2 linked regions of the Dinoroseobacter shibae DFL 12 = DSM 16493 genome follow. The protein of the gene in region 2 interacts with the protein of the main gene of each other region in a pairwise test. Links are inferred from orthologs where the notes say so. Each region holds a gene or a part of one and is shown on either strand. Other genes may lie near its edges. The genes, in order: ftsA and DSHI_RS03025.

What was found.
Region 1: the proteins of DSHI_RS03025 (region 2) and ftsA interact in binary tests that used the Escherichia coli proteins (3 or more experiments, as listed by UniProt). The link is inferred for Dinoroseobacter shibae DFL 12 = DSM 16493 from one-to-one orthologs.

The regions. Positions count from the first base shown.
Region 1 is NC_009952.1:2,549,834-2,560,907, forward strand. The notes cover bases 6,449-9,447. They hold ftsA (cell division protein FtsA), read right to left. Parts: upstream 8,616-9,447; coding sequence 7,281-8,615; downstream 6,449-7,280. Other genes in these bases: ftsZ (cell division protein FtsZ), read right to left, coding at 6,449-6,856; DSHI_RS12305 (cell division protein FtsQ/DivIB), read right to left, coding at 8,615-9,447. Also shown: DSHI_RS12275 (chloride channel protein), read right to left, coding at 1-1,267; DNA repair protein RecN, read right to left, coding at 1,430-3,091; DSHI_RS12285 (outer membrane protein assembly factor BamD), read right to left, coding at 3,180-4,019; lpxC (UDP-3-O-acyl-N-acetylglucosamine deacetylase), read right to left, coding at 4,121-5,041; more of ftsZ, read right to left, coding at 5,261-6,448; more of DSHI_RS12305, read right to left, coding at 9,448-9,508; DSHI_RS12310 (D-alanine--D-alanine ligase), read right to left, coding at 9,496-10,422; murB (UDP-N-acetylmuramate dehydrogenase), read right to left, coding at 10,487-11,074. UniProt on the Escherichia coli protein: Essential cell division protein that assists in the assembly of the Z ring. May serve as the principal membrane anchor for the Z ring.
Region 2 is NC_009952.1:576,929-587,773, forward strand. The notes cover bases 7,895-10,845. They hold DSHI_RS03025 (rod shape-determining protein), read right to left. Parts: upstream 9,914-10,845; coding sequence 8,876-9,913; downstream 7,895-8,875. Other genes in these bases: DSHI_RS03015 (hypothetical protein), read right to left, coding at 7,895-7,948; mreC (rod shape-determining protein MreC), read right to left, coding at 7,941-8,840; DSHI_RS03030 (2-isopropylmalate synthase), read right to left, coding at 10,162-10,845. Outside these bases: DSHI_RS02975 (ABC transporter ATP-binding protein), read right to left, coding at 1-339; DSHI_RS02980 (permease), read right to left, coding at 524-1,570; DSHI_RS21625 (ArsR/SmtB family transcription factor), read right to left, coding at 1,542-1,886; DSHI_RS02990 (uracil-DNA glycosylase family protein), read left to right, coding at 1,964-2,572; DSHI_RS02995 (SseB family protein), read left to right, coding at 2,569-3,354; DSHI_RS03000 (2-hydroxyacid dehydrogenase), read right to left, coding at 3,388-4,323; rod shape-determining protein RodA, read right to left, coding at 4,333-5,472; mrdA (penicillin-binding protein 2), read right to left, coding at 5,469-7,412; more of DSHI_RS03015, read right to left, coding at 7,409-7,894. UniProt on the Escherichia coli protein: Forms membrane-associated dynamic filaments that are essential for cell shape determination. Acts by regulating cell wall synthesis and cell elongation, and thus cell shape.

The sequences.
Region 1 (11,074 bases), 2.0 Mb from region 2 along the record:
GCCAGTCGCCGGTCAGCTCGAACACGATCAGGGTCGTCGAGATCGGCGCGCCCAGCACCGCGGCGGCCACCGCCCCCATCCCCGCCAGCGCGTAGAGCGCTTCGGAGCCTGACACATCGGGGAAGACGCCCGTGGCGATCATCCCGAAGGCCAGCCCCGTCAGCGCGCCGACCATGAGCGAGGGCGAGAAGATGCCGCCCCCCATGCGCCCGCCGATGGTGATCGCCACCGCGACCACCTTGAGGATGGCGAACACGATCGCCTCGTGCAGCAGCAGTTGCGAGGTCAGGGCGTTGGTCGTGGTCTCGTAGCCGACCCCGATGATATGCGGGAACCAGATCGCCAGCAGCCCCAGCAGCACCCCCGCGAAAGCCGGGCGCAGGTAGCGCGGAAGGCCGGTGACCTTCTGCAGGTGGTTGGCGAAATCCTCGGTCCAGAACACCGATTTCATCAAGACGATGGCGACCAGGCCGCAGACGAGCCCCAGCAGCAGGAAGGCCGGCAGTTCGACATAGAACGCCAGCGCGTTGGCCTCGGGCAGAGAAAACTCGGTCACGTCGCCGAATTCCAGCCGGTTGATCACCGTCCCGGCGGCCGAGGCGATGACGATGGGCGCGAAGGCGTGGACCGCGAAATGGCGCAGCACCACCTCCAGCGCGAAGAGCGCCCCGGCGATGGGGGCGTTGAACGAGGCCGACACGGCGGCGGCAACCGCACAGCCGAGCAGGTCGCGCCCGGTGATCCCGTCGGCATGGATGCGGTTGCTCACCCAGCTGGAGATCACGGCGGCCAGGTGGACCACCGGCCCCTCGCGCCCGGACGACCCGCCGGTGGACAGGGTGATCCAGGAGGCGACCGCCGAGGCGATGCCCGCGCGCTTCTCGACCCGGCCCTCGTAGAGCGCGGAGCCCTCGATCACATCCGCGACCGACCGCACCCGCCCGTCATCGGTGAAAAAATGCAGGATCAGCCCCACCACCAGCCCGCCCAGCGTCGGCACGATCACCAGCCAGTACCAGGGCAGGCCCGCCGCGTGGTCGATCACCGCGCGCACATCCTCGTGGCCGTAGGCCATTGTCTGGAGCCAGTGAATCCCCTTGCGGAAGATCAGCGCCGCAAAGCCCGCCGCGATGCCCACGGCCAGCGCGATGAACCAGAACTGGATCTGGCTGGGGCCCTGGCGGCGGATCGTGACGGAGGCGCGCGCAAGCGCGCTGCGCCATGCACCCAGCTGCTGAGCAAAGAAGCCTTGGGGCGGGTTCGACATGAAAAGCGGCGGTCCTTGCGCCGGATCAACGGGTTACAATTCTGTTACGCTACGCTCCCGCGCCGCCAAACCCAAGGGGACGCGGGGCCGCGCCCCCCGGGTGCGGGCGATTTGTTTCGGGCTTGCAACGATCTTTGCGCGGTCCCGGGGCACCGTTGCGCGTCAGGCAACGTCCAGCAGGGCGCGCGCCGCGGCCCGGGCCGCGTCCGTGACCACGTCGCCGGACATCATCCGGGCGATCTCGTCCACGCGGTCCGGCGGGGCGAGCGGGACGACCCGGGACAGGGTCACATCCGCCTGCACGGTTTTCTCCACCCGCCAGTGGTGAGCCCCGAGCGCCGCGACCTGGGGCGAATGGGTGACGACCAGCACCTGCCCCGCCTCGGCCAGGGATTGCAGCCGCCGTCCCACCGCGTCGGCGGTGGCCCCGCCCACGCCCCGGTCGATCTCGTCAAAGATCAGGGTCAGCCCCTCGGTCCCGGCGGTCAGGCAGACCTTCAGCGCCAGCAGGAATCGCGACAGCTCCCCGCCCGAGGCGATCTTGTTGAGCGCCCCGGCGGGCGCGCCGGGGTTGGTGGCCACGCGGAAGGTCACCTGGTCGGCCCCGTCCGGGCCGGGGGCGGCGGGCGTGATCTCGGTGCCGAAGACCGCGCGCTCCATCTTCAGGGGGGCGAGCTCGTCGGCCATGGCGGCGTCGAGCCGCCCGGCCGCCGCGCGGCGCGCCGCGGTCAGGGCCCCGGCGGCGGCGGCATAGGCGGCCTCGGCCTCGGCAAGGGCCTGCTCCAGCCCCTGCAGCCGGTCGGCACCGGCATCGAGCGTGTTCAGCCGCGCGCGCAGAGTGTCGGCAAACCCGCCGAGATCGTCGGCGGCCACCCCGTGCTTGCGCGCCAGCCCGCGCAGGGCGAAGAGCCGCTCCTCGGTCCGCTCCAGCTCCAGCGGATCGACGCCCAGACCGTCGAGCGCGCGCTCTGTGCCGTCGGAGGCCTCGCCCAGCTCCACCAGCGCGCGCGACAACGCCCCGATGGGCGCGTCCAGCGCTCCGTCCGCCTCTGCCGCGACGCCTTCGAGCCAGCGGGTCGCATCCACCACGAGGGATTCCGCCCCGCCATCGGGCGCGATCAGTGCCTGCAGGGCGCGGGCCACGTCGGCGCGGATCTTCTCGGCGGCCTGCATCCGGCGGCGGGCGATGTCGAGCTCGGCTTCCTCGCCGGGCTGGGGGTCGAGCGCATCCAGCTCGCCCACCGCATGGCGCAGGAATTCCTCGTCCGCGGCGACAGCGGCGACCTCGGCCCGGGCGGTCTCCAGCGCGCTCTGGGCCGCGGCCCGGGCGCGCCAGGCCGATGCCACCTCGCGCCGCAACCGGTCATGACCGCCGAAATCATCCAGCAACGCCCGGTGCCCCTTGGGGTCGAGCAGCCCGCGATCGTCCTGCTGGCCGTGCAACTCGACCAGCACATCCGACAGGGCCCGCAGGACCGTGCCCGAACAGGCGCGGTCGTTCACATAGGCCGATTTGCGCCCCTCGCCCGTGTTCACCCGGCGCAGGATCAGCTCGCCCTCGGGGTCCGGAAAGCCCGCCGCGCGCAGCACGGCGAAGGCGGGATGGTCCGGGGCCAGGTCGAACACCGCCGTCACCTCCCCCTGGGCGGCGCCCTGGCGCACCAGGTCTGCGCGCCCGCGCCAGCCCAGCACGAAACCGAGCGCGTCGAGCAGGATCGACTTGCCCGCGCCGGTCTCGCCTGTCAGCACATTGAGCCCGGCCCGGAAATCCAGAACCAGATGGTCGATGATCAGGATGTCGCGAATGTCGAGCCGCGCCAGCATCCCCTGCCCCTCTATACGCCCATACACCTCTAGATGATGTGGCGCGTTTCCCCGCCCCACGCAAGCCCTGCCATGCCGCGCGGCAAACTCAGAGCCAGGTGCCGCGCACCATCTGGCGGTAGATCGTGCTGAGCCAACCGGTTTCCTGCGCGTCCGGGGACAATCCGCGCTCGGTCAGCAACCGGAAGCTGTCCTCGTACCAATCGGTGGCCTGGTAGTTGAAGCCGAGGATCGCGCCGGCGGTCTGCGCCTCCCCCTCCAGCCCGAGCGACAGGTAGGCCTCCACCAGCCGGTGCAGCGCCTCGGGGGTGTGGGTCGTGGTCTGGAAATCCTCCACCACCACGCGGAAGCGGTTGATGGCGGCGGCGTAATGGCCGCGCTTGAGGTAATAGCGCCCGATCTCCATCTCCTTGGCGGCGAGATGGTTGAAGGCGAGGTCGAATTTCAGGATCGAGGACTTGGCATAGCTGCTCTCGGGATAGACCTCGATCACCGTGCGCAGGGCCTGCAATGCCTGGAAGGTCAAGCCCTGGTCGCGGCCCACATCGTCGATCTGGTCATAATAGCTGAGCGCCAGAAGGTATTGCGCATAGGCCGCGTCCTCATCGGCCGGGTAGAAATCGAGATAGCGCTGTGCCGCGGCACGGCTGCTCTCGTATTCGCGGTTCCGGTGATAGGTGAAGGCCTGCATGATCAGCGCGCGCTTTGCGAATTCGGAGAACGGATAAAGCCGCTCGACCTCGCCGAAATAACGCGCGGCCTCGTCGAGATTGTTGGCCTGCAATTCGAACTCGGCGCGGTTGAAGATCACGTCCGGGGGCGATTCCTCCAGGGCGGGGAATTCGGGTTGCTGGCTGCCGCAGGCGGCCAGGATCACGGCCAGCCCCAGCGCCAGCATCCGGTTACGGAGGGTCCCCACGCGCGTCATCATGTCCCCGGTCTTGTCTGCACACGGCCGGATCCCATGACCCGCCCGGGCGGTGTTTAGCACGTTTGCCGGAAGTTAAAAACGGAGATTGCGCCGCGGCCTCAGGCCACCAGGCGCAGGTCCGTGCGATGCAGGCCCGAGCCCGGCAGGCGCGCGGCCATGGCGCGGCTGCAGGTCTCGACCACATAGCTGCTCGGGTCCGCGAAAAGCGCCCGCAGGAGCGTGTTGGTCATGGTGTGGCCGGCCCGTTCGCCGGTGTAGCGCCCGAAGATCGGCGCGCCGGCCAACGCCAGGTCGCCCACCGCGTCGAGCATCTTGTGGCGGACCGCCTCGTCCGGGTGGCGGAAGCCGCCGGGGCTGAGCACGCGCGCGCCGTCGACCACGACCGCGTTGTCATAGGTGCCGCCGAGGGCGAGGCCCTGGGCATGCATCGCGTCCACGTCCGACTGGCGGCAGAAGGTGCGGCTGTCGCACAGCTCCCGCACGAAGGTGCCGTTGGCCATGGACAGGCGCTTGGACTGGTCGCCGATGGCGCTGTCGACGAAATCGATGTGAAAGCGCAGCTCGAAACCGGGCGCCGGGTCGAGCCGGGCCATGGCAAGGCCATCGCGGACCTCGACCGGTTTGAGGATGCGCAGCAGGCGGCTCGGCTCGGACAGATCGCGGATGCCCGCGGCGAGGAAGCCTGCGACAAACTCGGCGGAGCTGCCGTCGAGGATCGGTACTTCGGGGCCGTTCAACTCGATCAGCGCATTGTAGATGCCGCAGCCCGACAGGGCGGCCATCACATGCTCCACGGTGGAGACGGTCATGCCCGCGTCGTTGCGCAGCTTGGTGCAGAGCGGTGTGCGGTCTACCTGGTCCCAGCGCGCGGCGACGAAATTGTCGCCCGCCAGCACATCGGTGCGCTTGAACCAGATCCCGTATTCTGCCGAGGCCGGGTGTACGACCATGCGTACGGGTGCGCCGCTATGGAGCCCTACGCCTTCGAAGACGACCTTGGATTTGAGCGTTTTCTGCACGTCACCACCTCATATACGCGACGGTTTTCCCGCCGTTATGAGGGTATTAAGTCAGCAATCGCGATGATCTCAACTCAATCTTTGCAACGGTGTGAAACATAGAAAATCGGGCTCGGCGGAACTTCGCCTGATTCAGGGGGGTCTGTGGGCAACCTTTTGTTATCAGGCACAAAAAAGCCGCCCTGAGGCGGCTTCCCTGTGCATTTTTCGTGACCAAACCTAGTTGGCCTGACGCCGCAGGAAGGCGGGGATCTCGACCTTTTCGTGGTCCGGGTCGACCATTTGCGGTTCGCTCACGGGGCTGGGGCGGCGGGCCTGCGGGCTGGCCGCGTGGCCGTGATCGGCCGCCTGGCCGGTCATGCGGTTGATCAGGGAATTGATCCCGAAGCCGCGTTTTTCCGCCCCCTCCCCCGGGTCTGCCGGCGCGCGCGACGGCGCGGCCCCGACCGATTTGGTGGAGTTCACCGCCGTGCGCAGGCGCGCGAGGGTCTCGGGGGTCGGCGTGCCGGGCTTGCGCGGCTGGGGGGCGACGAACTCGGACGCGGGCGAGCCCGGCTCGAACCCGTTGGGGTCATAGGCATCGGGCTGGGCGCGGAAGGTTTCGACCTTCCGGCTCTCGGCGGTGGCGAAGAGATCCTCCTCGACCGGCTCCTCGGCGGGGGCGCGCTGCGCGACCTCCTGGAGGCGGGAGGGGGCCTCTTGCGGCTCCGGCGCGGCCTCGACCGCGGCGACCTCGGGCTGATAGACCGGCTCCGGCGTCTCGTCGGCCGGCTCGGCCGCGAAGCTCGATGCCGGGGTGAGCGGCTCGGACATCCGGCGGCGCGGCGTCGGCACGTCCTGCTGGGCCTCGACGGCGTCGATCCCCGTGGCCACCACGGAGACGCGCATCGCCCCTTCCATGGAGGTGTCGAGCGTCGAGCCGACGATGATGTTGGCTTCCGGGTCCACCTCTTCGCGGATCCGGTTCGCGGCCTCGTCCAGCTCGAACAGGGTCAGGTCGTAGCCGCCGGTGATGTTGATCAGGACGCCCTTGGCGCCACGCAGGCTGATCTCGTCCAGCAGCGGGTTGGCGATCGCCTTCTCCGCGGCCTGGGTCGCGCGATCCTCGCCAGTGGCCTCGCCGGTGCCCATCATCGCCTTGCCCATCTCGTCCATCACGGCGCGCACATCCGCGAAGTCGAGGTTGATGAGACCCGGCTGCACCATCAGGTCGGTCACCCCCTTGACGCCCTGGTAGAGCACGTCATCGGCCATCGAGAACGCCTCGGTGAAGGTCGTCTTCTCATTGGCCAACCGGAACAGGTTCTGGTTGGGGATGATGATCAGGGTATCGACCACCTTTTGCAGGATCTCGACGCCTTCCTCGGCCTGGCGCATCCGCTTGGCGCCTTCGAACTGGAAGGGTTTGGTGACCACGCCGACGGTCAGAACACCCAGCTCCCGCGCCGCCTGCGCGATGATCGGGGCAGCACCCGTGCCGGTGCCGCCGCCCATGCCCGCGGTGATGAAGCACATATGCGCGCCCGCGAGGTGATCGACGATTTCCTCGATGCTCTCTTCGGCGGCGGCCGCGCCCACGCTGGGCCGCGCACCGGCGCCAAGCCCTTCGGTCACTTTCGCGCCGATCTGGATTTTGGCCGGGGCGTTGGAGCCCTGCAGCGCCTGGCTGTCGGTGTTCGCAATGACGAATTCCACGCCATCGAGCTGCTTGTCGATCATGTTGTCCACGGCGTTTCCGCCGGCGCCGCCGACACCGAAGACGGTGATCCGGGGCTTGAGTTCGTTATGCTCTGGCATGGTGAGGTTCAATGTCATGAAAAGGGTCCGCCTGCTCTTGGTTATCGCCGCAGGGTTAAGGGCGCGTTAACCCCATCCGCGACTGTATTAGCCCCGGATATTAGACGCTCGCGGCCTTTGCGTCACCCAAAAACAACGCTTCAGACACAAAATCTGCGCGTAATCTTGCAATTTTCCGCTGAGTCTCGGTGGCGGCGCAAGCTGTTGCGGTCGGGCGCGCTCATGCATCTAGGCGGACGCACTCGGTCACGAATGGCCCGGCCCTGCCGCGCGGATATCGCGGCGTATTCTCAGTGTTTGCGGGTGACTGCTCGGCCCCCCGGCGCGTCGTGGTTCGACGTCTGCGATCAGGATACGCCAAAAGCCCCGCGGCGTCACGCGTTCGACGCGGAAAAACGCCGCGGTGGGCGGATTTTTTGCGCGATTCGACGGGGCGCGCGGCCTACCAGTTGTCGCGCACCCAGCGGACCGCGCGCTTGAGTGATCGGGCCGGGTAGCGGTCATGGGGCATCTCGAAATCCCACCATTCGTCCTGGGGATGTGCGGCATGCAGGCACAGCCCCACCACCGAAGCGAATTCCGGCCCCGAGGTCGATTGCGGCAACCCGCGCACCCGCAGGGGTCGGCCCACGCGCACCTGGGGCCCGAGTATCTTGGCCGCCAATCCGTCGAGGCCCTGCAACTGGCTGCCGCCGCCGGTGAGCACGATCTGCTGGCTGGGCAGCTGGTCGAACCCCGCCCCCACCAGCCGGTCGCGCACGTCTTCGAGGATCTCCTCCACCCGGGGGCGGATGATCCCGATCAGCTCCGACCGGCTGACCGTGCGACGGTCATGTTCCCAATCGCCGGTCTCGGAGGTGATCTCTATCTGCTCGCGGTCATCCATGCCCGTGGCCAGAACCCCGCCATAGATCGTCTTGATCCGCTCGGCGAAGGCGTGCGGCACGGACAGGCCCTTGGAGATGTCGGAGGTGATGTGATCGCCGCCCAGGCGCACGCTGTCGGCATAGATCATGTGTTTCTTGAGAAAGATCGACACGCCGGAGCTGCCCGCGCCCAGGTCGATGCAGGCGGCGCCCAATTCGCGCTCGTCCTCGACCAGGGCCGAGACGCCGGAGACATAGGAGGACGACGCCAGGCCCGCGAGTTCGAGATCGCAGCGCTTGACCGCATAGAGAAGGTTCTGGATCGCGGTCTGCTGCACGGTCAGGACATGCATGTCCGCCACCAGCCGCTTGCCGATCTGGCCGCGCGGGTCGTTCAGGCCCGACCGATGATCCAGCGCGAAATTCACCGGCTGGGCATGGAGCACCTCGCGCCCCTCGCCGAAATCGGGCAGGTCGCAGCGCGCCAGCACCTGGGCGATGTCCTGCTCGGACACGGCCTCGCCCGCGACCTCCACCTGCCCCGACACCCCGTAGGAACGCGGCTCGGCGCCGGAGAAACTGGCGATGACGTGATCGACCCGGACCTGCGCCATTTTCTGGGCACCTTGCAGGGCGGTGCGGATCGCGCGCTCGGCCTCCACCATGCCGTCGATCTCGCCGAAGCGGATGCCGCGCGACCGGGTCGCGGCGGCGCCGATCACCCGGAACCGGGACTGGCCCGCCATGGTGCCCACGCCGTCGGCCTCATGCTCGGGCGCGGGGCCGTCGAATTTCAGCACCAGGCAGGCCACCTTGTTCGTGCCGATGTCCAACACGGCCACCACCCCGCGCTGCATCGCGGCCTGCCGCATGTTCCGCATGGCCCGCTGGGCCGAATAAAGGTCCTTCATCATTCGATCCTGTCGTTGGTGAGACCACGAATGGTCCAGAGCGCATCGAGCGCATCGGGGTTGAGCCGCACGGTCGGGCGGTCCGGAAGCCGCATGTCGACCACGGAAATGTCGCGCGCAAAGAGGTCTTCGGCCTGGTCAAGCTCGATCACCCGGGCGAGGGCCAGTTCGGCCTCCCGCTCGGGCAGCAGGATGCGCTGGCCCTCGGTCAGCACCACGTCCCAGCGCCGCTCGCCCATCCGTTGCAGACCGATGATCCGCGGGGCGAGCTCTTCGGCCACCTCCAGCAGGCGCAGCGCCTCGGCCACCGCCCGGTTGCCGCCCGGGCCCGCCACCAGCGGCAGGGCGGCATGGGCCGCGCGGGATTCGATGGGCCCGACCCGGTGACCCTCGGCATCGAGGATCTCCAGCGTCTGGCGGGTCTGCCAGACCACCGCCGGCGTGCGTTCGACGATCTCGATGGCGAGGATGCCCGCGGCCTGGATCGACAGGTCGACCTCGGCCACCGCGTCAAGCTCGCCGATGATCCGGTCCATCGCCTCGAGGTCCAGCGCGAAGGAGCTGACGGGGAAGTCGATGGGCACCACCTCGTGGATGTCCTCGATCAGTTCGGTGGAGGCGCCGGAGACCGACATGGCGTTGACCATGAATTCCGGGCGCTGCTCGATCTGGGTGCGCAGGGCGATGGTCTGGGCCACCAGCTCGTCGCGCAACTCCTGGTTCTGCAGCAGCCAGCCCACCCCGAAGGCCAGGACGAAGGCGGGCAGGCCGACCCGGATCAGCGCATGAAAAAGCGGCGTGAGCAGCAACCGCTGCACCCGGTAGCTGAGCCGCGAGGGCGCGGGGTCGGGGCGCGCCTGCGCGGTGCGGCGCCGGAAGCTCAACGGTCGCATGAGGCGTCCTCCACGATCCAGCGGCAGAGCGCGCCGAAGCCCAGCCCCACATGCTGCGCCTGTTCGGGGGTCAGGGAGGTGGGCGTCATCCCCGGCTGGGTGTTGGTCTCCAGCAGGGCCAGCCCATCGAGGCTGCGGCGCGGATCCCAGCGGAAATCGGTGCGCGAGATCCCGCGGCAGCCGAGTACCCGGTGCGCGGTCTCGGCATGGGCCATGCAGGCGTCGTAGACATCCCCGGGCACCTCGGCCGGCAATACATGGCGCGACCCGCCGGGGACGTATTTCGCGTCGTAATCGTACCAGCCCTCGGTCACGATATCGGTGACACAGAGCGCGCGGTCCCCCTGCACGGTCACGGTCAGCTCCCGCCCGGGCACGAAGGCCTCCACCATCAGCGTGTCGGGCAGGTCGTCCGCCAGCTCCGGCGCGGCCTCCGCCCCCTCGGGCACCAGGTACACCCCGACGGACGAGCCCTCATTATAGGGTTTGATCACGTAAGGCGGCGGCATCACGTGGCGCGCGGCGATCTGCGCCCTGGTGAAAAGCCCGCTCGTGGCGATCGGCAGCCCGGCCGCCGCATAGGCGGCCTTGGTGCGTTCCTTGTCCATCGCCAGGGCCGAGGCCAGCACGCCCGAATGGGTATAGGGGATGCGCAGCCATTCCAGCAGGCCCTGCACGCAGCCATCCTCCCCCCAGCGGCCATGGAGCGCGTTGAACACCACGTCCGGGCGCAGATCTTCGAGCCGCGCGGCCAGGTCCGGACCCGCATCGAGGTCGATCACCTCGAACCCCTCTGCCCGGAGCGCAGCCCCGCATTCGCGTCCCGACGACAGGGACACGGCGCGTTCCGACGAGGTACCGCCCATCATCATGGCCACCTTGGGGGATGCCTTGCTCGACACGTCCCGCCTCATGTTTTCTCCGGGACTCTTTCGGACCCGGTTGCTGCTCGGTCCCCGGCCCGTCTGACGCAGGCGATTATGCGGGGGGCGTCCGCCCGGGCTGGCCGATGCGGATCACTTCCCAGTGTAGCGAATGGCCCGTGGCTTGGAAAACCTTTTTTCGCACTTCCTCGCCGAGGGATTCCAGCTCGGCGGCAGTGGCGCCCCCGGTATTGACGAGGAAGTTCGGATGCTTGGGCGACATCTGCGCCGCGCCGCGCATGGCACCGCGCATTCCCGCCGCGTCGATCACCGCCCAGGCCTTGGCCTCGTGGGTGTCGTCCGCGCGCCCGGTGGAGCTGAACCCGGCCGGGTTGCGGAAGGTCGACCCGGCGGTGCGGTCTTTGGTGGGCTGTGTCGCCTCGCGCTTGGCCAGCTGGTCGGCCATGCGCGCCTCCAGCGCCTCCGGCGCGCCCGGCGGGCCTTCCATCACCACCTCCGTGATCACCGTGCCCGGGGGCAGATCGCTCTGCCGGTAGCGGAAATTCAGGTCCTCGCGCGTCAGGGTGATCGCCTCCCCCGCCCGGGTGAGCGCGGTGGCCTCGACGAAGACATCCGCCATGTAGGTGCCGTAGCAGCCCGCGTTCATCGCCACGGCCCCGCCGATCGTGCCCGGAATGGTGCG
Region 2 (10,845 bases):
TTCTATACCCGCAACGTAGCGGCAGAAGGCTTCCACGAAATCGGCATCCAGGTGGTAGAGTTTGGCAATGTAACGGGCGTTTTCGCGCCCGGTATGCTTGCCGGAAACACCCCCCATGAACCCCAGGGGAAAAGAGATTCGCCCCTTGCGGGTGATCTGGCCTTCGTCCGGTTGCTCCAGCCCGGCCATCATGTTGATCAGCGTGGTCTTGCCGGTGCCGTTCTTGGCCAGAATGCCCATGGAGCGCCCTTCCTCCACGCGAAAGGATGCCCGGTCGAGGATGACCTTGCGCGATTTACCGGTCCAAAAGGACTTGCTGACCTGATCGAACTCGATCAATCGACTGCTCCCGAACGCCGTGAATGCCTAACGGATAACTTCGACAAGTTAACGACATACACAACACCCATGACGATCTTGATCAATCGTATTGATAAAGTGGATTGATCCAGGCCGGTATACGGCCTGGCCGCTGATGAGAGCAGATCCGGAGTGTGGCAAGCGCCCTCACTCACGGTACCGGTCACGCAATCATGTTCCAGGCAAGCCCGGCGAGGATCGCGCCGGTCAGGGAAAACCCCAGATACGACGCGAAAACCCTCGGTTTCACCAACGCCCAGACCGCAACGGCGGCCGGAATGCAACTGACGCCGCCCGCAATCACGAAGGACATTGCCGCACCCGGGGACATGCCCTGTTCCAGAAGACCCGCAATCAGCGGGACAGCCGCGTATCCGTTGAGGTAAAGCGGCGCGCCCACGATGCTGGCGATCAGGATCGGGCCTATGCCGTCCCCGCCCATGGCGCTCGCAATCAGGTCTGCGGGCACGTAGCGCAGCATGAGCGATTCCAGCACATAGGCCAGCAGCAGCCATTTTCCGAGAAACAGAAGGTTGTGGACCGCGACGTCGCGAAACTCGCGACGCCTCGGGGCTTCGCGCCAGAACGCCCAGACCGGCCGCCCATCGAAAGGCGTCGGGCCACAGCCGCAACACCCGGACTTCGGCGCAGATTTCAAAGGGTCGGCGTAGAGGGCTGTCCCGGCAAGGGCGCGCACGGAAAAGCCGCCCATCATCCCCAGCCCGATGGCCGCGACCGTTTTGCCCAAGGCGAAATCGAGGCCCAGAGCACCGGAGGTGATGAAGAACATGGCCGGGTCCATGAGCGGCGACGCCAGCCAGAACGCCATCACCGCGCTCAGCGGCGCGCCGACGGCGAGCAGGGCGGCGATGAACGGGATCACTTCGCAGGAACAAAAGGGCGAGAGCCCGCCGAAGGCGGCGGCCAGCACGATCATGCGGGTCTCGTTGCCTTGAAAAACCTTGGCCAGCAGGGTCGTGGCCCCTGCGGCGCGCAGATAGGCGACAGTGCCGATCGCGAACAGGATGAAGATCAGCGTATGCCCAAAGGACCCGAGCGTGTTCTCGATGACCGGGCGCAGGGCGGCCGTGTCGAGGACCGCAACCGCGACCAGGATAACGGCGATGGCGGTGAGGGCCGCATCGGGGCGGGGCAGGCGGCGCCGTTTGGCGTGGCCGAGGTCAGGAGGCTGTGTGGAGGTCTCGGCCATGGTCGTGTCCTGTGGGCGTATCGGCGCAGCATTGCGCCAGAAGGTAGTCGGAAAGGCCCGTCACCCGGTCATAGACGACGGTGCAGCGGATGATCCGACCCTCGCGGGTCTGCTGGACGAGACCAGCCTGCACGAGGGTTTTGACATGATGTGTCAGGGTCGATCCGCTGACACCGGCCCGTGCCCCGAGAACACCGATGGGCAGCCCTTCGGGACCTGCGCGCACCAGCACTTCGAGCACGCCGAGGCGCTGGGGGGCACCAAGGGCGGCAAAGGCAGCCGCCGCTTGGGCGCGTGAGTCGGTTTTCGTTTCCATATTTCTATGATTATAGAAATATAGTTTTTTGCAAGCTCCCTCTTGGGTCTTTCGGCGACCTGTCGCAGGGTGCGGTCATGTCCGATCACGCTCTTGCCAAAGACCTGGCGGCCTGCACGCTCTGCGCGAGCCGTTTTGCGACCACGGCCTCGGCGCATCGGCCCCGGCCGGTGGTGTGGTTCCGCCCGACCGCACGGGTGCTGATCGCGAGCCAGGCGCCGGGGATGCGCGCGCACAAGGCCGCGCGTCCGTTTACCGACCCGTCCGGTGTCCGCCTGCGCGCGTGGCTGGGGGTGAACGAGGACACCTTTTATGACAAGAACCTGTTCGCGATCGTGCCCATGGGCTTCTGCTTTCCCGGTTACGATGCCAAGGGCAGCGACCTGCCGCCGCCCAGGATCTGCGCACAGACCTGGCGCGCGCCCATTCTGGCGGGCTTACCGCAGATCGCGCTGACCCTGCTCATCGGGGGGTATGCGCAGAAATGGCATCTCGGGCCAGAGGCAAGGGCGGGGGTGACCGAGACCGTGCGCCGCTGGCGCGACTACGCGCCCGATGTTTTCCCCTTGCCGCACCCGTCGTGGCGCAATACCGCATGGCTCAACCGTAACCCTTGGTTCGAAGCGGAATGTCTGCCTGCCCTGCGGGCGCGCCTCGGCGAGGTGTTGAAGCAGGTGGAGACATGACGGAAACAAGCCCACTCGATACCGCGCATGCGGCAATGGAAGCCGATCCGCAGGATGATGCCGCGCGGCTGCGTTTCTATGACCGTCTCGCGGACGCGGAGCTGTTCTTGTTGCTGGAGGGCGAGGCCGAGGGCGACCGCATCACCCCCCGGGTCTTTCCGGTGGAAGAGCACCGCTATGTGCTGGCCTTCGACCGCGAAGAGCGTTTGACCCGATTTGCCGAAGGGCCCGCCGCCTATGCGGGGCTGTCCGGTCGGAGTGTGGTGCAACTCCTGGCCGCGCAGGGGCTGGGGCTGGGTCTGAACCTGGAGGTCGCGCCATCGGCAATGCTGCTGCCGCCGGAGGGTGTAACCTGGCTGGCCGAAACGCTCGGGGTCTCCCCTGAAGAGCTGGCTGCGAAACCGGCGGAAATCACGCCCCCGCGCGGGCTGCCCGAAGCGGTGCTGACCGCCCTCGATGCCAAGCTGGCCACGGCATCGGGACTGGCGCGTCGGGCTTACCTCGCCGGTGTCGCCTATGAGGATGGACGCCGCGGGCATCTTCTGGGCTTTCTGGGCACGGTGCCCGGGGCAGAGCCCGCCCTGGCGGCGGCCGTGCGCGAAGCGCTGGTCTTTTCCGGGATCGAAGCCGGGGCGCTCGATGTCGGCTTTCTGCGGGACAGCGACCCGCTGGCAGGGGCGTTGGCACGCCACGGGCTGCGGTTCGACCTGTCCGAGCCCGAGGCGTTCAGCGGCCCCTCTGCACCGGGCATGGACCCCGACCGCCCGCCGAAACTGAAATAGCCGCCGCGCTGACGCGTTTGGCGCGCGGCCGGATCAGTAGCCCGCCTGCCGGTCCACCAGATGCAGGAACGGCTCGCCGGCTTCGCCCCGCCTGATGTTCTCGACCACCACCCGGGCTGCGGTTTCCGGACGCGTCTCGGACGCGATATGGGGCGTGACGGTGACCTTCGGATGGGACCAGTACGGGTCATCCGGCGGCAACGGTTCGGTGCGGAAGGTGTCCAGGGTCGCATGACCGACCTGCCCGCTGTCGAGCGCGGCCAGCAGCGCTGCATCATCCACCAAACCGCCGCGTCCGGGGTTGAGCACCACCGCACCCTCCGCCAGGCAGGCCAGCGCCCCCGCATCGAGGATGCCCTCGGTCGCGGGCGTATGCGGCACCAGCAGGATGACGACTTCTGCCCCAACGAGGGCTGCATGCAACGCGTCGCCTGAGAAGCTCTCGACGCCCGGGATGTCCTTGGGGCGCCGCGCATAGCCGCGCACCTGGAAATTCAGGGCCACGAGCGCCTCGCTGACCGCGGCCCCCAACGCGCCGAGCCCAACGACCGTCACCTTGCGGTCCCGTGCAAGCGGCGGGATGAAGTCGAAATGCCGCCAATCCCCGTTCTGGGTGGCCAGCATCCGGTCGATGCCGAGGTGATGGCGCAGCACATGGCCGACGCACCATTCCACCATTCCCTCGGTCAGCCCGGTATCCACCATGCGGGTCAGAGGCACGCGCAGGGTGTCGTTGCCCACGATCCCTTCCACCCCGGCCCAGAGGTTCTGAACCAGTTTCAGGCCCGTGAAAGGCGTGAAATCCTGCACCGGTCCGCCCGGGGCATAGATCATGTAATCCACCGTCGCCGGATCACTGGTATCGCAGTCGAGCCGTGCCGTCAGACCGACCTCTTCCAGGGCAGCTGTCAGCGGGGCTTGGTATTGGTCCCACCGTGCGTCCTGCGCGGCGAAGAGGATGCGGGGCATTCGATATCCTTACCTGGGGCGGTGGACATGAGCGCTCTGGACCAGGCCAAAACCGACCAGCAGCACCAGCATCGCAGAGCCACCGAAGCTGACCAGCGGCAGGGGCACGCCGACCACCGGGGCCAACCCCATCACCATCGCCATGTTCACGGAGAAAAAGAAGAAGAAGGTCGCGGCCACACCGATGATCAACAGGCTGGAGAACCGGTCCTTGGTCCGCATCGCGGACACAAGACAAAAGAGTACGATCAGACCGTAAAGTGCCAGCAGGGAGATGCCGCCGATGAAGCCGAACTCCTCGGCCAGTGTCGTGAAGATGAAATCGGTGTGCTTCTCGGGCAGGAAGTTCAGACGGCTCTGAGTGCCTTCCATGAACCCCTTGCCCGTCACGCCGCCGGACCCGAGGGCGATCTTGGATTGGGTGATGTGATAGCCCGCGCCAAGAGGGTCGTTTTCGGGGTTCAGGAAGGTGTCGATGCGCCGATACTGGTAGTCCTGCAACAGCTGCCAGTCGGTTCCGCGCGACATCAAAACCGCCGCGACCAGAGCAATGCCGCCCAGGATCACCACCGCGAAGTAAAGCCAGTGAACCCCCGCGACGAACATCACAACCCCGCCCCCGGCCATCAGCAGGATCGAAGTGCCGAGATCCGGCTGGCGGAGCACCAGGGCAACAGGGATCATGATCAGCAGCACGGGGACAAGCACCCAGAACGGGTGGGAGGTCTTCTTCAGATCCAGCACGTCGTAATAGGCAGCCAGCAGCATGATCAGAGTGATCTTCATCAGTTCCGAAGGCTGCAGGCGCATGAAGCCGAGATCGATCCAGCGCTGGGCGCCCATGCCGACCACGCCAAAGAATTCCACCGCCAGCAGCAGGACGAGCGACACGATATAGGCCAGCACCGAAAGGTTGCGCCAGACATAGATCGGCGTGAAGGCGACCACGAACATGATCGCCAATCCGAGGGCAAACCGCTTCATCTGCGGCTCGACCCACGGGGTCATGGATCCGCCCGCCACGGAATAGAGCATCAGGAACCCGAAGCTGGCCACCGCGACGATCAGCAGAATGAGCCCCCAGTTGAGGTGCAGCACCTTGGCGAGCCCGGTGGGGACCCGCTGAATCTGTGACTCGAGATAGCTCATGCGCGGCTGCGGCCCTGCTCGGGCTCCTGGCGCGGGCGCAACTCCAGTGCGCGTTGCCGCTCGTCGATCATGTTGCGCTGATGGGCGGGATAGGCGCTGAGCGGGGGCAGGCCGCCATAAAGCGCCTGTAGCAGGACGTCCCGCGCGATCGGGGCCGCGGCCTTGGAGCCACCGCCGCCATGCTCGACAACGACCGAGACGGCATAGCGCGGGGCATCGAAGGGGGCATAGCCCACGAACAAGGCATGATCGCGCCGGTTCCACGGCAGGTCTTCGTTGCGAAACACGCCGCGGGCGCGTTCTTCGACGGTGATGTTGCGGACCTGGCTGGTGCCAGTCTTTCCGGCGAGCCGATAGGTGCTCTCCGCGATGCGCGAGCCATAGGCCGTACCGCTGCGCAGGTTCGTCACCTCGTAGAGCGCGCGCTGGATCACCTCCAGATGCGCGCGGCGAATGCCGAGTGGCGCGGGGTCGGGCCGTGCCACGGGCCGGTCGTTCACAGCCCGGATCAGGCGCGGCATGATCTCGCGCCCGGTTGCGAGCCGCGCTGTCATCACGGCCAGTTGCAGCGGTGAGGCAAGAACGAAACCCTGCCCGATGGACGCATTCAGCGTATCGCCCACCTGCCACGCCTCGCCCCGGTTCGCGGCCTTCCAGGCGCGGTTGGGCATCAGGCCCTCGGCCACCGCCGACATGGGCACATCGAACCGGGTGCCGAGGCCAAAGCGGCGCGCCATCTCGGCGATCTTGTCGACGCCGACCTTCTGGCTGATGTCATAGTAATAGACGTCGCAGCTCTCCCGCAGGCTGTCGACCAGGTTCATCCAGCCATGGCCGCCGCGTTTCCAGCAATGGAATCGGCGCGTGCCCAGCTTGTAATGCCCGGGGCACCAGACCCGCTCGCCCGGGTCGATCACCCCTGCTTCCAGCGCGGCCAGCGCCGTCAACATCTTGAAAGTCGAACCGGGTGGATAGGTGCCCTGCACCGTCTTGTCGGCCAGGGGACGGTATTCATCCTCCAGCAGGGCTCTGTAATCGGCGCTGGATATCCCCCGTACGAACTTGTTCGGATCGAAACTGGGTGCCGAGGCGATGGCGCGGATATCGCCATCCTCGATATCCATCACCACCACGGCCGCGCTTTCCCCGGCCAGTCGGGCTTCGGTGTAGTTCTGCAGCGCGTGGTCGAGTGTGAGTTGCAGATTGGCGCCCGGTTGACCCTCGTCCCGGCGCAATTCTCGCATCACCCGGCCCGCGGCGTTCACCTCGATCTGGCTGCTGCCGGCCGAGCCGCGTAGCGCCTGTTCGAACTTGGCCTCCACCCCGGTCTTGCCGATCTGGAAGCGGGGGATCTGCAACAGCGGATCGTCATCGTTGAGCCGTTCGAGATCGAAATCGCTGACTGGGCCGACATAGCCGATGGAATGGGCGAAATCCTGGTCCAGCGGATAGTAGCGCGACAGCCCCACCTCGGTCACGATGCCGGGCAGGGCCGGGGCGTTGATGCTGATCTCGGAGAATTGCTCCCATGTCAGCCGGTCGGAAATCGTCACCGGCACAAACGGCGACCGACGGCCCATTTCCCGCCGCGCGCGCGCCAGGTCCTCTTCGGGAAGCGGGACGATATCCGTCAGTGTTCTCAGGACCGCATCCACGTCGCCTGCGTCCTCGCGCACGATCACGACCCGGTAATTCGGCGCATTGCCCGCCAGCAGAACCCCGTCACGGTCATAGATAAGCCCACGCGCCGGGGGCAGAAGGCGGATATTGATCCGGTTCTCTTCGGCCAGGAATTTGTACTGTTCGGCTTCCTTCACCTGCAACTCGCGCATGCGAACCGCGAGGGCACCCAGAACGCCCAGTTGCAGCCCGCCGACAATCAGCCCCCGGCGGGTGATCGTGCGCGCGCTGAGCTTCATGTCCTTGTCGGCCCGTTTCATACCCGCATCCCGAGAATGCGCGGACCATCGGTCGGGCGGGGGCGCACGCCGCACAGATAGACACTCGCCAGAACCACCACCGGATAGATCGCGAGCGTCGACAGAAGGTGGAGCATCTGCGCGCTGAACGCCGGTTGCGGCACAAGCGCAATCGCCAGCAGGACGCGCTCGGCCACGGTCATCGCCGTGAGTGTGGCTGCGACCAGGCCGAACTCGACGGCGATCGGGGTCTCGCCCTCCCGGTAGGCTTGGCGGCGCATCACCTCGGAGCCGACCAGCACAAGAAGCGTCCAAAGGCCGGGGGGGCGTTGGAACAAGAAATCCTCCACCAGCACCACCGCCACGATCAGCGTGACCGGAAGGACATCGGGGCGCCGCAGGACCCAGGCCAGGATAACGCAAAGCACCACGTCCGGCCCAGGGATCCGCGGCGCCGCCACGCTCAGCGGTAACAGCGCAACGATCAGGACGGCCGCCACAAGGGCCAGGAAGACCACGCGCAGCACCCACAGCTTCGGCTCGAACGCGCTACCCATCGGCGCGTTCCTCCAGGGCAGCGATGGGTGGCGTGTCGATCCCGTCGATCGGGGCGGCCTCGGGCAGGGCCGGGGTCGGCTGGCCGCGCAGGACGCGCAGAAACTTCAGTCGCTCGTAATCCGCCGCGAGGCGCAGGCGGAACCGGCGATCCGGACCGATGGCGACCTGGCCCGCCAGCAACTCGGCGGGAAAGACCCCGCCATCCCCGGATGTCACGACCCGGTCGCCGGCGCGCACCTGCTCGGGCGCTTCGATGAAGTCGATCAAGGGGGCTGCGGAGTTGTCGCCCACCAGCATCGCGCGCTGCCCCGAGGGCTGCAGGATCACGGGCACCCGGCTCGACGGGTCTGTCAGCAACAGCACCCTGGCCACCGACGGCGCCGTTCCCGCGATGCGGCCGACGAGGCCGAGACCGTCCATCGTGGCCCATCCATCTTGCACCCCGTCTTCGGAGCCGACGTTAAGCAGCACGGAACGCCGGAACGGCGAGCCGCTATCGGCCGTCACAACGCCGGTGATGAAGGTCAGCTCCGGCTCGATCCGGACATTGTTCAGCCCGAGAAGCTGCGCGTTCTCCTGCTCCAGTTGCAGGGCGGCTTCGCGCCAGGCCTTCATCTGCTGCAATTCGCGGCGCAACTCTTCGTTCTGCTCGAACAGACGCGCGTAGGACTGGAAGTCTTCTGCCATGCGCGACACAGCGGTGATCGGCGCCATCACCCAGTCGAGGTTGGGCACCACGCGCTCTATCACGCTCATCCGCATTTGCTCGACGCGTGGGCTGTCGATCCGCCAGAATGCGAACAGGCCGAGCAATACCACGACGAGACACCCGATCAGCACCCGGCGGATCGGCTTGAAATAGATGTCGTCTTCGTTGCGATGCCTTGCCAAGGTCTCTCCTCAGCGCGCCCGTGAGAGGGGACAGTTCAGCTTTCGTAGTCGATCGCGTGGCGCAGTTGCTTTTCGTATTCCAGCGCCTTGCCCGTGCCCAAGGCTACACAATTGAGCGACTCGTCGGCAATAGAAATGGGCAAGCCCGTCTGTTCGCGCAAGGCGAGGTCCAACTCACCCAGCAGCGCGCCGCCCCCCGTCAGCATCACGCCGCGATCCACGATGTCCGCCGCCAGATCCGGCGGTGTCGCCTCCAGCGCGGTCATCACCGCCTCGCAGATCTGCTGCACTGGCTCCGCGAGTGCCTCGGCCACCTGGGCCTGGTTCAACTCGGCCTCCTTCGGCACACCGTTGAGCAGGTCGCGCCCCCGGATATGGATCGTCGCGCCGCGCCCGTCATCGGGCATCCGTGACGTCCCGATCGAGGTTTTGATCCGCTCCGCCGTCGCCTCGCCGATCAGAAGGTTCTGCTGCCGCCGCAAATACGAGATGATCGCCTCGTCCATCCGGTCGCCGCCCACGCGCACGGAGCGCGCATAGACGATATCGCCCAGCGACAGCACGGCAACCTCGGTGGTGCCGCCGCCGATATCGACGACCATGGACCCCGTGGGATCCGTGATCGGCATCCCCGCCCCGATTGCCGCGGCAATGGGCTCGGCGATCAGACCGGCACGCCGCGCCCCGGCTTTGAGCACGGAGTCCCGAATGGCCCGCTTTTCAACCGGGGTTGCCCCATGGGGGACGCAGACGATGATCTTCGGTTTCGAAAACAGCGTCCGCCGATGGACCTTGCGAATGAAATGCTTGATCATCTCCTCGGCGACATCGAAATCCGCGATGACGCCTTCGCGCATCGGGCGGATCGCCTCGATGGAACCCGGCGTGCGCCCGAGCATCAGCTTGGCGTCCTCGCCCACGGCCAGAACCTGCTTCTTGCCGTCCTTGACATGGTACGCGACCACGGAGGGCTCGTTCAAGATGATGCCGCGCCCCTTGACGTAGACAAGGGTGTTCGCTGTCCCGAGGTCGATCGCCATGTCCGTGGAGAAGAGCGAAAAGCCACCTGCCATTGCTCGCAGTCCTCATGAGTAGAATCGTTGGCACAGACTCGACCGCGCCGAGGTGCAAGTCTTAATGAACCCTGCACCCCACAGGGTAAAGACCCATTTCCGGATGGCACGGGCAGCTTTCCGCTGGCTCCGTGGCGTTGGCGGTCCCGAGGATCTCTCGACTGGGGCACAAGAAAGCCCGATTGGGCTTGCGCAGGACCGAGGCGCCCGGGAAAGGACGCCTCGCACCCCTCTGCCGAGGTCGGTTTTCAGCTCACGTCCTTGTAGGACACTTCCTTGCGATCACTGCCCAGAGGCGACTTCTCGCGTCGCAGGATCAACCGGTTGAGCGCGGCGACATAGGCCTTGGCCGAGGCGACGACCGTGTCCGTGTCGGCCGCCTGGCCGGACACAATGCGCCCGTCTTCTTCCATGCGAACGGTCACGGTGGCCTGGGCGTCGGTCCCCTCGGTCACCGCATGCACCTGGTAGAGTTGCAGCCGCGCCGTATGGGGAAACAGCGCCTTGACCGCGTTGAACGTGGCATCCACGGGGCCATCGCCCTGGGCGGTCACCTGCTTGTCCACCCCGTCGATGGACAGGGTCAGGTCCGCTGATTGCGGCGCTTCGGTGCCGCAGATCACGCGCAGAAATTTCACCGACAGCCGCTCCCGCGCCGGATCGCTGCTGGATTCGGACATCAGCGCGACGAGATCCTCGTCGTAGATCTCCTTTTTGCGGTCGGCGAGGGCCTTGAACCGGACGAACACGTCCTTGAGCTGATTGTCGGCCAACTCGTAGCCGAGGTCCTTGAGCTTGGCGCGCAATGCCGCGCGGCCCGAATGCTTGCCCATCACTAGGTTGGTCTCGCTCAGACCGATATCCTCCGGGCGCATGATCTCGAAGGTCTCGGCGTTCTTCAACATCCCGTCCTGGTGGATGCCCGACTCGTG